DNA from 2 places in the Neobacillus sp. S1115 genome. Region 1 is predicted to be linked to the other one. Evidence: predicted binding sites of a transcription regulator. Region 1 holds the regulator's gene; the other holds the start of a gene.
The links. Region 1 encodes LexA, which represses DNA repair genes until DNA is damaged. Its sites were predicted from a motif close to CGAACATATGTTCG; they were not measured.
Positions count from the first base shown of each region.

Region 2: the regulator LexA is predicted to act here: its motif matches at 4,476-4,489, upstream of recA (recombinase RecA).

Region 1 covers NZ_AP038275.1:2,161,497-2,168,908, reverse strand. Annotated here, with positions in the region: gene tkt (transketolase) at 1-685, opposite strand, end outside; gene ACZ5B7_RS10660 (DUF896 domain-containing protein) at 864-1,094, opposite strand; gene ACZ5B7_RS10655 (YneB family resolvase-like protein) at 1,177-1,824, opposite strand; gene yneA (cell division suppressor protein YneA) at 1,839-2,162, opposite strand; gene lexA (transcriptional repressor LexA) at 2,322-2,945, shown strand; gene glnA (type I glutamate--ammonia ligase) at 3,144-4,478, opposite strand; gene ACZ5B7_RS10635 (MerR family transcriptional regulator) at 4,506-4,880, opposite strand; gene ACZ5B7_RS10630 (methionine gamma-lyase family protein) at 5,683-6,954, opposite strand; gene hflX (GTPase HflX) at 6,969-7,412, opposite strand, start outside.
Region 2 covers NZ_AP038275.1:2,052,900-2,060,311, reverse strand. Annotated here, with positions in the region: gene spoVS (stage V sporulation protein SpoVS) at 135-395, opposite strand; gene ACZ5B7_RS10110 (TIGR00282 family metallophosphoesterase) at 556-1,353, opposite strand; gene rny (ribonuclease Y) at 1,443-3,002, opposite strand; gene recA (recombinase RecA) at 3,330-4,370, opposite strand; gene ACZ5B7_RS10095 (hypothetical protein) at 5,067-5,240, opposite strand; gene ACZ5B7_RS10090 (competence/damage-inducible protein A) at 5,293-6,549, opposite strand; gene pgsA (CDP-diacylglycerol--glycerol-3-phosphate 3-phosphatidyltransferase) at 6,576-7,154, opposite strand; gene ACZ5B7_RS10080 (RodZ domain-containing protein) at 7,234-7,412, opposite strand, start outside.

The DNA of each region.
Region 1 (7,412 bases):
CTTTAGCGATTTCTTCGAAATTGTTGCCATCTTCAACACGAAGATATTGCCATCCGTAAGATTGGAAGCGGTCCTTCACACTTTCAGAGAAAGATTTATTCAAGTCTCCGTCCAAGGAAATATCATTTGAATCATATAATACGACTAAACGGCCTAACTTTAAGTGGCCGGCAAGTGATGCAGCCTCAGCAGATACGCCTTCCATTAAGTCGCCGTCTCCACAAACGCTGTATGTAAAATGATTCACAAGTTCATATTTGTCTTTGTTATAAACGCTAGCAACATGACGTTCTGCCATAGCCATTCCCACTGCCATTGCAATACCTTGACCAAGCGGACCAGTCGTTGCTTCTACACCCTCAGTATGGCCATATTCAGGATGTCCTGGAGTTTTGCTACCCCATTGACGGAATTGCTTTAAATCATCCATGGATAAATTATAGCCGGATAAATGAAGCATGCTGTATAGCAATGCAGAGCCATGACCTGCAGACAATACGAAGCGGTCACGGTTGAACCAATGTGGATTTTTTGGGTTGTGGTTCATAAATCTTGTCCATAATGTATAGGTCATTGGAGCTGCACCCATCGGCATTCCAGGGTGTCCAGAGTTTGCTTTCTCGATAGCATCAATTGAAAGCGTACGAATCGTGGTGACAGATAAATCATCAATTGTGTTAAACATCTTTTTACAACCTTCCTTCTTCGGAAAATACAAACAACTTTAATATTATAGTGCTGCGGATTTTTATTCAACAAATTACTACGCATTTTGTAGCAAAATTCACTTTATTATTTATTTTGACACATGTAAGCGCAGTATATGTAAAAAGGAATACAAATAAATTGTATTCCCAGATGCATTAATGAAGATTATTTTTTTTCCTGATTTTTATTTTCTCAGGTGTAACGTCATTCCCAAGTGGATCAATTATTTTTGTATTTGTCAGGGTATCCAGCATTTGCGACCGAAAAGCAGCTAAATATTCACTTCTAAGTGATGACTGCTCTTTTGCTTCCTTTTCTGTTAAACCCGTCGCTTTCTTTTTCCTTGCCAATTCATTGATTCTGGCCATTTTTTCCTTGGATAGCATTCAAGTACATTCCTTTCCAAAAAACTGCTAACATTAAGACAAGATTGTACTAGAAAAGAATCCACCTGGCAAGGATGAAGGTTTATTCCTCCTGCTCTTCAATGATTTCCTGGTATCTTCTATGTACAGTGGCTTTCGAAATGTTATAACCAAAGCCTCTTAATGTTGCGGCAATTTCTGAAAAGGTCAGGCCATTCTTTCTCAACCTGACTATTTCTTGAACTGGAACTTCAATTTTATCCCGGCCCGAATGCTCGCCTAGATTCTTTAAATTTTTTTCCGGCTTGTAGCCTTGTTCAACTGCCCGCTTCATGCCGCGTTTTATTTTTACATTATGAAGCTTGCGCTGGTACTCTTCCACCATGCTGACGATTTTTAGAACCATTGAATCCGATTCGGAAAGTTGCAATTCACCATTATGCGAAATGCTGTATAGTTTAATTCCTTCTTTTAAAATGCAATGCAGGATGGCGATCTTGGCATTCCCTCGGCCGAGCCTTGTTTCATCCTGGATCAGGACAGCTTGGACTTGTTTATCTTTAATGCGCTCTAAAAGTTGCAGGATACCATCTCTGTCGAAATCATAGCCGCTCGCCTGCTCTTTAATAATTGAATCGATATGGAATTGGTAACGGTTTGCTAGTTGGACAAGTTCGTCTTCCTGGCGTCTCAATGATGTTTCCTGCGTTTCCTTATTCGTACTTACTCGGCAATAGATGATTGCGTTCATTTTTTAGGTCCTTCCTATTTCTCTAATGCACTTGCTAATTCCCTTTCTGGGGGAGTTTCATTACTAACCGGAATTAAAATTTCTTCACCTGGAAAAATCTCATCACCAACATTCCGATTATGTTTTTTCACCCAGTTGACGAATTCCTTGTTTGATAATGAATGCTCGCCTGCATACTTTTGGGAAATTTCCCATAGTGTGTCTCCGTCTGCTACAGTCACTTTTAAATATTTATCCTGATTTTTCGGGCTTTGCTGAAATGCTAATACAAATGCTAATGTGCAGCTTAATAATAGAAGAATAATAGCGTATGAGTATTGGTTCCATATTTTTTTCATTATAAAACACCCCTAATTAGAATGTATGTTCGTTTTATTTGATTTGATTATAACCCGAACGTTTGTTTGTTGTCAAGCTTTATTCGAACTTATGTTTGTATAAATTATGCGAACATGCTATAATAAAGACAACATTAACCAGGCGAGGTGTAATTTATCATGGTAAAAGTATCAAAGCGGCAGCAGGATATCCTTGATTTCATAAAAGGAGAAGTGAAAACAAAGGGATATCCGCCATCTGTTCGGGAAATTGGCGAAGCAGTCGGACTGGCATCGAGTTCTACTGTACATGGGCACTTAGCCAGATTAGAAAGCAAGGGTTTAATTAGACGAGATCCAACAAAACCAAGGGCTATCGAAATCCTGGAAGCGGATGAAGCTTCTCATATCCCTCGAAACCATGTTGTAAATGTCCCAGTTGTCGGTAAAGTTACTGCCGGACTGCCGATTACGGCCATTGAAAATGTTGAGGAATACTTTCCTCTTCCTGAAAGACTTGCTCCTTCTAGCGAGAATGTCTTTATGCTTGAAATCATGGGAGAAAGTATGATTGAAGCAGGGATTCTTGACGGGGATTACGTTATTGTCAAGCAGCAGCCGTCTGCTAACAACGGGGATATCGTTGTTGCGATGACCGAAGAAGACGAGGCTACCTGTAAGAGATTCTTCAAGGAGAAAGACTACATCCGCCTGCAGCCGGAAAACTCTACGATGGACCCAATCATTTTAAACAATGTTACCATTTTGGGGAAAGTTATTGGGGTTTATCGACAGATTCATTAGTTGATAGAGTTCTGGAGTCCAATCTGTAATTTGATTGGGCTTTTTTTAATTGGATTACCTTTATAACAAAGGAGGGGGAATATTTTTCCATTGCCCTTATCTATTGAAGACAGGGTAAAATAAAGCCCCTATTTTTACCATGGCCATTAAAAAACAAAAACCCCCTTACTTCACATCGCAAGGGGGTTCTTTTTCATATTAATACATGCTCATATATTGTTCGCGTTCCCAAGGGTGAACGACGGTTCTAAACATATCCCATTCAATCTCTTTTGCTTCCACAAAGTGTTCAAAGATATGCTCGCCTAAGCCAGAAACAATAACTTCGTCTGATTTTAACATCTCAAGTGCTGCTGCTAATGTTGCAGGAAGGTCGATGATACCCTCTTCGATTCTTTCTTCCTTTGTCATCACATAGATGTTACGGTCAACTGGTGCTGGAGGAGTTAATTTATTTTTCACTCCATCAAGACCAGCTTTTAGAATAACAGCCATAGCTAGGTATGGGTTAGCCGCAGGGTCAACGCTGCGAACCTCGATACGTGTGCTCAAGCCGCGGGAAGCCGGAATACGGATAAGCGGTGAGCGGTTTTGTGCAGACCATGCTACATAACAAGGTGCCTCGTAACCTGGAACCAAACGCTTATAAGAGTTAACAGTTGGGTTGGTAACTGCTGTGAAATATGGTGCATGCTTTAGAACGCCTGCGATAAATTGACGTGCAGTATCGCTCATTTGCAGGTCGCCAGTTGGCTCAAAGAATGCATTTTTACCATTATTGAATAAGGAAACGTTACAGTGCATTCCTGAACCGTTCACGCCGAATAATGGCTTAGGCATGAAGGTTGCATGCAATCCGTGCTTGCGGGCAATTGTTTTTACAACTAGCTTGAAAGTTTGGATTTGGTCACATGCTGTAAGAGCATCTGCATATTTAAAGTCGATTTCGTGCTGGCCTGGAGCCACTTCGTGGTGGGAAGCTTCGATTTCAAAGCCCATTTCTTCAAGCTCAAGTACGATATCACGGCGACAGTTTTCGCCAAGGTCTGTAGGAGCTAAGTCAAAGTATCCACCTTGGTCGTTTAACTCTAATGTTGGCTCGCCTTTTTGGTCTAATTTAAATAAGAAGAATTCAGGCTCAGGTCCAAGGTTGAAATCAGTGAAGCCAAGCTCTTCCATTTCTTTTAATACACGCTTTAAGTTGCTGCGCGGGTCACCGGAGAATGGTGTTCCGTTAGAATTGTAAATATCACAGATTAGGCGGGCTACTTTTCCTTTTTCAGCAGTCCAAGGGAATACTACCCAAGTGTTTAAATCTGGAAATAGGTACATATCAGATTCTTCAATACGTACGAATCCTTCAATAGAGGAGCCGTCAAACATCATTTTGTTATCAAGCGCCTTTTCTAATTGACTGATTGGAATTTCCACGTTTTTGATGGTTCCAAGAATGTCAGTAAACTGAAGGCGGATAAATTTAACGTTTTCTTCTTTAGCCAAGCGTTGAATATCTTCTCTTGTGTACTTCGGCATTTGCAATTCCTCCAATTTTATTAAAAATTAATGAAAAAAGCGTGAAAGATCTCCTTGTCTCAATGACGAACGATTCAGTCTGTTTGAATGCATCAGTTCATTGCGAAGAAGTTTCCTCAGCTCATCATCGGTAACCTCGCGCTTTGCACTTTTCGCTTGCTGTTCAAGCAGCGACTCTTGCTGTTCTTTGACCAATAATAATTGCTTAATGCCAGCCATATTTATTCCCTGGTCAATTAAGTCTTTTATTTCCAACAGCCTGTCAATGTCATTTAGGCTGTAAAGTCGCCTGTTTCCCTCCGTACGTGCCGGAGATATCAATTGGTGTTCTTCATAGTAGCGAATTTGCCTGGCGGTAAGTTCGGTCAGCTGCATCACTGTACCGATGGGAAACAACGGCATTGATCGGCGAATTTCTTTTCCACTCACCAATTTTCTCCTCCCTTTTGCTAATATATATTTGTATTATATTTGGTGTTAGGAAATATGTCAATGATATGTAAGATAATCTAACATGGTTTTTTAATAGTTTCTTATAATTGTAATTTTTGACTGTAAACCCTGGCAAGAGGAGTGATGATTCATTGATAACGACCGAACCTCCTTGGATTTCTCTGGTAGAGGTGTTATGAAGCCGCTCATAACGACTGAATTGGGATTGCCCTCTTTGCTTCGGGCGTTATAAAGCCTCCATAACGACTGAATTAGTATTTTCCTCTTTGCGTCGGGCGTTATGAAGCCGCTCATAACGACTGAATTGATATTTTCCTCTTTGCTTCGGGTGTTATGAAGCGTTCATAACGACTGAATTAGTATTTTCCTCTTTGCTTCGGGCGTTATGAAGCGTTCATAACGACTGAATTGGTAATATCTTCTTTGATTCGGGTGTTATGAAGCCTCCTAATTCGCCACCCTGCCCAGGGATTAGGCTATATCCTACCAAACGGGTGATTTTTCAAGCATTCGGGGCTCATAGAAGTCCTATATGCTTCCCAACCAACCACTCCTTCAAGTGTTTGGGCTCATATAAGACCCATATGCTACCCAATCAACCTTTCTTTCGAGCGTTCGGGCTCATATAAGTCCTATATGCTACCCAACCAGCCATCCTTTTAAGCGTTCGGGCTCATATAAGTCCTATATGCTTCCCGACCAACCTTTCTTTCAAACGTTCGGGCTCATATAAGTCCTATACAATTTTCCCCTATTCCAAATCTAGTAACCCTTTCTCAACCAAATGATCCAAAGCTAAACATACAGCCATTTTCACGTGGGCATAAGTTAAGCCGCCTTGCACATAAGCGACATATGGCGGGCGGATCGGGCCGTCTGCAGTCAACTCGATGCTTGCACCCTGAATAAATGTACCTGCTGCCATTATGACATCATCCTCATAACCAGGCATGTAGCTCGGATGCGGTGTGACATAAGAATTCACCGGTGAGGCGAACTGGATGGCCTGGCAAAAGGCAACCATTTTATCCCGGTCATCAAACTGAACAGATTGGATCAGATCTGTGCGGCGCACATCCCAACGCGGAGAGGAATTCATCCCCAGCCGCTCTAGCATGGCAGCGGTAAAGACAGCACCTTTCAGAGCCTGCCCGACCACATGAGGTGCTAAGAAAAAGCCTTGATACATTTCCTGCAAACTATAAAGAGAAGCCCCGGCCTCAGCACCGATTCCCGGAGAAGTCATCCGATAAGAACAAGCTTCAACCCACTGTTTTTTCCCGACAATATAGCCGCCCGTTTTGGCAAGGCCGCCGCCTGGATTCTTAATCAAGGAGCCTGCCATTAAATCGGCTCCGACATGGCAAGGCTCCACCTCTTCTACAAATTCACCATAGCAGTTATCAACAAATACGACAACATCCTGCTTAATTTCCTTGACGAAACTAATCATTTCGCCAATCTCCGCTACCGTAAACGATGGTCGGACCGCGTAGCCTTTCGAACGCTGGATGCCAATCATTTTCGTATTTGGTTTGATTTTTCGAGCGATTCCTTCCCAATCAATCCCGCCTTCATCGGTCAATGCAACGCTGTCATAGGAAATTCCAAATTCCTTTAAGGAACCTACTCCATTCCCGCGGATTCCGACGATTTCCTCAAGGGTATCATACGGTTTTCCGGTAATGTACAATAGCTCATCACCGGGGCGAAGCACACCAAACAACGCAATCGATATGGCATGAGTGCCTGATATAATCTGTGGGCGAACCAGACCTGCCTCACCGCCGAAAACATCCGCATACACTAATTCCAACGTATCGCGACCGATGTCGTCGTAACCATAACCAGTAGAAGGAATAAAGTGAGAATCACTTACCCGGTGCTTTTGAAAGCTTTGTAAAACTCGGAACTGATTGGATTCAATGCGTTCCTCGATTCCTTTATGGACTTCAGCAATTTGTTTTTCGACTTCCTTTACAATCGGCTGAAGCTTTTCCCCATTTTTCAAGTGTTGAAACATGCTGTTAACTCCCTTTAATCATTGAATTTCTGTAATTGGCCTGTTATTTGATGATCCTTTAGGGAATACCCTTTGCAGCGGTAATCTTGAGTTTCTTCATCAAAGATAAGTTCCCTTAGAATCGTATCATTTTTTAATTGCGACAAGAGCTTCCCTTCTGTAGAAGGCACCATTACTTCATATGGTTCCATCATACCCACGACAAGCTGCTCGATTTTCACCTTTAACGTATGACGGTCTTCTTCATCATAAGCGCTGATGAACACAGTCGGCGTGTCGGCGGTCGGAACAAAATCAGGATGCTTGATATCCCGTTTATTATAAACGGTCAATTGCGGGATATCTTTGACATCCAAGTCTTCAAGAAGTTTATTAACCGTTTTTTCATGCTGAAAATAATCCGGGTTCGACATATCGACGACATGAAGCAGCAGGTCGGCTTCCTTTACCTCTTCAAG
Region 2 (7,412 bases), 110 kb from region 1:
TATCATATATCAGAATAGTATTCTTTAATTATGGTAAGCAAACAATTCATTCACAACGAGAACACAAAAATACCTGCTTGTATAAAACAACCAGGCACATAAAACTTTGAATTTTTTATACCCACGGCTTTTTTCTACCGCGGTTCTACAATTAACTTTATAGCTGTGCGTTCTTCCCCATCGATTAAAATATCGGTAAACGCAGGGACACAAATCAAGTCAACTCCGCTAGGCGCTACAAATCCTCTTGCAATGGCTACTGCCTTAACGGCTTGATTTAATGCACCCGCACCTATTGCCTGTATTTCTGCTGCACCTCTTTCACGCAGAACTCCGGCAAGTGCACCAGCTACAGAATTAGGATTAGATTTTGCTGAAACTTTTAATATTTCCATTCCTAGCTCCCCCTTGTAATAATCCCGATCCCGCATGAGCAGTTTCATGAATCAATCAGGTATAAAACATTCCACTGCTACTATATTCACGAATCAAATAACATATTCCAGCTTGGACAAAAATAAGGCATATAAAAAGAGCAAACGAGAGTGTTTGCTCCTATGAATACCAAGGATGGTCATCATTGATTAAGATCGGTTCAATTTTTTTGGCAAGGCCTGTTTTTTGATCCAGAACCATATGCACTGCGCTTAATTGATTTCTTCCTCCTGTTGGGACTTCAAATCGTACCGGCAGACTTGTAAGAAATCGTTTCAAGACCGCTTCCCTTTCCACGCCAAGAATACCGTCATACGGGCCCGTCATGCCCACATCAGTTAAATAGGCTGTTCCCCCTGGAAGAATTCGGTTATCGGCTGTTTGGACATGTGTGTGGGTCCCTACAACAGCCGATACCCTTCCGTCCAAATACCAGCCCATGGCCTGCTTTTCGCTCGTCACTTCAGCGTGGAAGTCAACGAAAATGAATGGTGTTCGTGTCCGCGCCAATGCAACGAGCTCATCGGCCTTTTGAAACGGGCAATCAATTGGATTCATAAATGTCCTTCCCTGTAAATTGATGACTGCTACTTCAAAGCTGTTTATTTTTAGAAAAATAATTCCTTTACCAGGCGTGTCCTTTGGAAAATTGGCCGGGCGGACTAAATATTTGGCTTGATCGATAAATTCAAATATTTCGCGATTATCCCAGGCATGATTGCCTAATGTTACAGCCTGTGCACCCTGCTCTAAAAATTGCCGGTAAATTTTTTCCGTAATTCCTTTACCGCCTGCGGCATTTTCACCATTAATAATCGTTATTTGCGGACGATATTTTTCTTTTAATCTTGGCAGATATTCTTTTACCATATCCCTGCCTGGAGAACCGACGACATCGCCGATAAAAAGTATGTTCATGTTTTTGCCCTTTCGTAAATAAAATGTGTTAATTAGAAGTTTAGCATATTTTTTTATGCAAAAAAATAAAGCGATGCAAAAGCATCGCTTTATTTCGCGTATTCAACAGCCCGAGTTTCACGGATAACTGTTACTTTAATATGACCTGGATAGTCAAGCTCTTCCTCAATTCGCTTCCGGATATCCCGTGCCAGACGGTGTGCAGCCAAATCATCAATTGCTTCCGGTCTGACCATAATCCGAACCTCACGGCCTGCTTGGATAGCGAAGGATTTCTCAACACCCTCATAGGATTCGGAAATCTCCTCAAGCTTTTCAAGGCGGCGGATGTAGTTTTCGAGAGTTTCACTTCGTGCACCTGGTCTTGCTGCTGACAAGGCATCAGCTGCTGCAACAAGGACCGCAATAATCGATGTTGGTGCGGTATCACCGTGGTGTGAAGCAATACTGTTGATGACTACTGGATGTTCCTTGTATTTGGTCGCAAGCTCAACACCAATTTCGACATGGCTTCCTTCCACTTCATGGTCAATTGCTTTCCCGATATCGTGGAGAAGTCCGGCCCGTCTTGCCAGTGTTTCATCCTGTCCAAGCTCTGCGGCTAATAATCCCGAAAGCTGTGCTACTTCCATTGAGTGTTTTAACACGTTTTGACCGTAGCTTGTACGGAACTTCAGGCGGCCAAGGATTTTGATCAGATCTGGATGGAGTCCATGAACACCGACTTCAAAGGTGGTCTGTTCGCCAACCTCACGGATATATTCATCCACTTCACGGCGTGATTTTTCCACCATTTCCTCAATCCGGGCTGGATGGATGCGGCCGTCTTGAACAAGCTTTTCAAGCGCCAAGCGAGCGGTTTCCCGACGAATAGGATCAAAGCCTGATAGAATGACAGCTTCAGGAGTATCATCAATGATTAAATCAATACCTGTTAACGTTTCAAGGGTACGGATGTTTCGTCCTTCACGTCCAATGATACGGCCCTTCATTTCGTCGTTTGGAAGGTTTACGACTGAGACAGTTGTTTCCGCTACATGGTCAGCTGCGCAACGCTGGATAGCCAAGGAAAGTATTTCTTTCGCTTTCTTGTCAGCTTCCTCTTTTGCACGATTTTCGCTTTCCTTAATCATCATCGCGGTTTCATAAGCGAGTTCATTCTCAGTCCGATCTATAATGATCGACTTCGCTTCCTCACGAGTTAAGCCCGAAATTCGTTCGAGTTCTAATTGTTGTGTACGTACCAACTCGTCCACTTTGCTTTCCATCTCTTCAATATGCTGTTGTCTTTGATTTAGAGAATCATCCTTCTTTTCTAGAAGAATTTCACGCTTGTTTAACGTTTCATCCTTCCTGTCTAAATTCTCTTCTCTTTGCAGTAAACGGTTTTCTTGTTTTTGCAGTTCATTTCTTCGTTCACGAACCTCACGTTCTGCTTCGGTACGAAGCTTGTGAATTTCATCCTTTGCTTCTAACAGGGCTTCCTTCTTTAAGGATTCAGCATCGCGTTTTGCATCCTCTAAGATTTGCTCTGCAGCATTTCTAGCTCCTGCTATTTTTGCTTCAGCAATGGATTTACGAATAAAATAGCCAACAACGGCACCGACGATAAGGCCAAGCAAAATGGAGATGATAGTAATTAAATCCAATAGTTACACCTCCTCTTGCTATGAACTTTTCTTACATTTTTTAAGTGTCGGCATGTACATTGTTTAGACTCAACATACAGCAAGCACTACGGCTTTTTCGAATGTAATATTTCCAAAAATGTAAAATATACATGTTAATTGTAAATGTGGTGCCAATCATTGTCAAGGTTTAGTCCAATTGGCATTTTGAAATATTTCGAATTTAGTATGACAGGGCTGGAACATGGGCAGTTTTTACAGAAGTAATTTTCATGTATATTACTGAATAAAAATACATTCCGTTTCAAAAAGAGCAAAACCTTAGAGAAAAGGCTTTGCTCTTTAAAATTAATCTAGTAGCTCAATTTGATCATCGTCATCCACTTCGGTGACAGTTTTTTCACCATCCAACCCGTAGTGTTCACGGATTTTTGTTTGGATATCAAGGCGGATATCAGGGTTTTCCTTTAAGAACAATTTTGCATTTTCCCGGCCCTGTCCGATTCTTTGATCGCTATAGGAATACCAGGAACCACTTTTTTGAACAATTTCTAGTTCCGATCCCATATCGACGATTTCGCCTTCTTTTGAGATGCCTTCTCCATACATAATATCGACTTCAGCTGTACGGAATGGAGGCGCAACTTTGTTCTTAACAACCTTAATTTTTGTTTTGTTACCGACCATTTCAGTGCCTTGCTTAAGGGTTTCAGCACGGCGGACTTCAAGACGGATTGTCGAGTAGAACTTCAGCGCGCGTCCGCCAGGTGTCGTCTCGGGGTTCCCGAACATGACACCCACCTTTTCACGAATTTGGTTTATGAAGACAGCGATTGTTTTAGATTTATTGATTGCACCTGATAGTTTACGAAGTGCTTGGGACATCAAACGAGCTTGTAAGCCTACGTGGGCGTCTCCCATTTCACCTTCGATTTCAGCTTTTGGAACTAGAGCAGCTACTGAGTCGATTACGATGATATCAACTGCACCGCTTCGTACCAGAGCTTCAGCGATTTCAAGTGCTTGTTCACCAGTATCTGGCTGGGATAATAATAGTTCATCAATGTTTACGCCTAGTTTTTGGGCATAAGTAGGGTCCAAGGCATGCTCAGCGTCAATAAACGCCGCTTGTCCGCCTTTTGCCTGCACTTCTGCGATTGCATGCAGGGCTACGGTTGTTTTACCAGATGATTCGGGACCATATATCTCGATAATACGTCCCCTAGGATATCCCCCAACACCAAGTGCTACGTCCAGTGCTAGGGAACCACTTGGTACGGTGGAAATTCTTGTTTCCTGCTGCTCTCCCATTTTCATGATGGAACCTTTACCGAATTGTTTCTCTATTTGTTTTAGCGCCATTTCTAAGGCGGCCTTTCGGTCACTCACAAATAGTTCCTCCTTTTATATATAAAATAATATTATTGCTGGAATCTATTAAACGAAACCTATTATTAATATAACCTCTTTTTGAGTTTTTGTCGAGAAAAAACACGAACATTTATTCTGCCTTTTTCTGAGTAATTAAAGCAGGGAAAATTACAAAAAAACTCATGGAATTGTATTTTTCTTGTGAGTTTCTGAATAAAAAAAGGGAATTCTCTTGTTGTCAGAAAACTAAAAAATACTAGAAATCACTATTTTTTACCAATGCCTGCTTTCAACCAACTTAACTAGGTAATATTACCTTTCTATTTTTTCCGTTGCCCTTCTCCTTCACGTCCAAAGGGTAAAATAACCTCTCTATTTTTTCCGTTGCCCTTCTCCTTCACATCCAATGGGTAAAATAACCTCTCTATTTTTTCCGTTGCCCTTCTCCTTCATGTCCAACGGGTAAAATAACCTCTCTATTTTTTCCGTTGCCCTTCTCCTTCACGTCCAACGGGTAAAATAACCTCTCTATTTTTTCCGTTGCCCATTTCCTTTACGTCAAACGGGTAAAATAACCTCTCTATTTTTTCCGTTGCCTGTCTCCTTCACGTCCAACGGGTAAAATAACCTCTCTATTTTTACCGTCGCCCGTTTCATTTGCGTTCAACGGGTAAAATAACCCCTCTATTTTTACCGTTGCCCATTTCCTTTACGTCAAACGGGTAAAATAACCTTTCTATTTTTTCCGTTGCCCATCTCCTTCACGTCAAACGGGTAAAATAATCGCTCTATTTTTACCACTAGTGATACTCTTCCTTCCCATCTATTGCCCTCATGACCCCTTAATGGGGACATTCTCCGCTCTTCCTTCTCATACATTGTCCTCATGGATATTCCCGCTCTTCCCATACCTTCAAAAACAAAAAAAACCACAAAACACCTAAACGGTATCTTGTGGTTCAGCTTTTAATAACTTTAATAAAAAATAACATCCAAATTTAACAGCCCTCACCCTGTTGGCGGCCCTTCCACCGGCAAGAGTTAATTTTTCAACGACCGTCGGCTTACCAGCAGCAGCGATTCCAATATAAACGGTCCCAACCGGTTTCCCTTCCAGTTCATCCGGTCCGGCCACGCCGGTAAAACTAATTCCGATATCAGTTCCAAACATCCGAGCCGCATTTTCCGCTAGTTCACGAGCACACTCTTCGCTTACAGCCCCATGCTGATCAAGCGTTTCCTGCCTAACCCCGACAACATCCCGCTTAATTTCATTGGCATAACATACAACGCCGCCTTTGAATACAGAGCTTGCTCCGGAAATCGAGGTAATCTCCTGCTGGAACAGCCCGCCTGTTAAACTCTCAGCTGCCGTAATGGTTAATTGCCCAGCCTTTAATGTCTTCGTCAGTTCCTCTAACAATGAGGCATCGCCATACCCATAAATAAACTGCCCGACACGCCCGCGAATCTTCGACTCCACTTCATCCAGCATAGCCTCTGCAGCCGCAGTATCCACATGCTTAGCGGTCAGACGCAACGTCACTTCCCCATCACCGGCAAGCGGCGCAATCGTCGGGTTGCTTTGAGCATCAATCAAATCAATAATTTCCGTTTCAAGGGCGGCTTCGCCAATCCCAAAAAAGCGCAGTACCCGGGAGACAATTTGTTCCGTCGAGCCGGTTGCCGAAGCAAGCGCCTGTCTGCCATAGTGGGAAAACATCGGCTCCATTTCCTTTGGCGGTCCTGGGAGGAGCATATAAATATGACCGCCCGTTTTCATCACCATACCCGGAGCCATGCCAAAGTCATTCGGCAAAACTTCAGATCCCTTCAAAACCAATGCCTGTTTCCTGTTATTTTCCGTCATTACTCGGTTAGTTCGTTTAAAATAATCAACAATCGATTCTAATGCTGTTTCATCATGCGAAAGGTCCGTACCAATATGGCGGGCAATTGTTTCCTTCGTTAAATCATCCTTGGTCGGACCCAGTCCGCCGGTAAAAATAATGATTTCCGAACGCTTCTCGGCAATGTCAATCGCTGCCTTAAGCCTCTCAGGATTGTCGCCAACCACCGTATGAAAATATACATCCACTCCGAGCTCAGCTAATTGCTGAGATAGAAACCGTGCATTCGTATTCACAATCTGCCCGAGTAAAAGCTCTGAGCCAACTGCAATAATCTCAGCATTCACATCTATCGCCCCTTACAAATCAAATTTTACTTCGAATTCTTCAGCACATGGCTATTTTTTGCAAAATAATCCCATCCTGACCAAATCGTGAAGAACATCGCGACCCACAATGCCAGAATATCAAAGCGAAAAGGGATCAGCGCAAAAATAATGTTATGTAATAGTAACGCAGAAATCGCAATAATTTGTGTCCAGGTTTTAATTTTTCCAAGCATATTGGCTGCGACAACCTCTCCTTCGCCAGCAAGCAGGAGGCGGAGGCCTGTGACAGCAAATTCCCGGCTGATGATGATGATGACAATCCAGGACGGGGCATACCCAAGTTCCACAAGAACAATCAAAGCCGCTGAAACAAGCAACTTATCGGCAAGCGGATCGAGAAATTTGCCCATGTTGGTTACAAGGTTATACTTACGGGCATAATGGCCGTCTACCCAGTCAGTCGTGGAGGCTAATATAAAAATCAACGCCCCGACGAAATGCGTAACAGGCATGTCCGCCCCAAGTAAGGACATTTGTCCCCAATCAAAAGGAACCAACATAACAATCATAAATATCGGGATTAAAAATATTCTTGAAACAGTAATTCTATTTGGTATATTCATCAAAATTTCCTCCTAAAAAACCAGCGTGCTTTCATGAGCACTATAAAATACACGCCAAAAATAGCCATCGAAAGGATGACTATTTTTGGACCTTCGGAACATATTGGATCGTAATGTCCTGACGAACCTTCTCAGTGGGTGCGACTGCATACTCGAGCTTTTGATCATTCACATAAATATCGGCATCCAACGTTCTTCCAATCGTGATGACAGCTTCAGTTTCTGCTGATAAATCAATAGTCTGGGTATCAACACCGC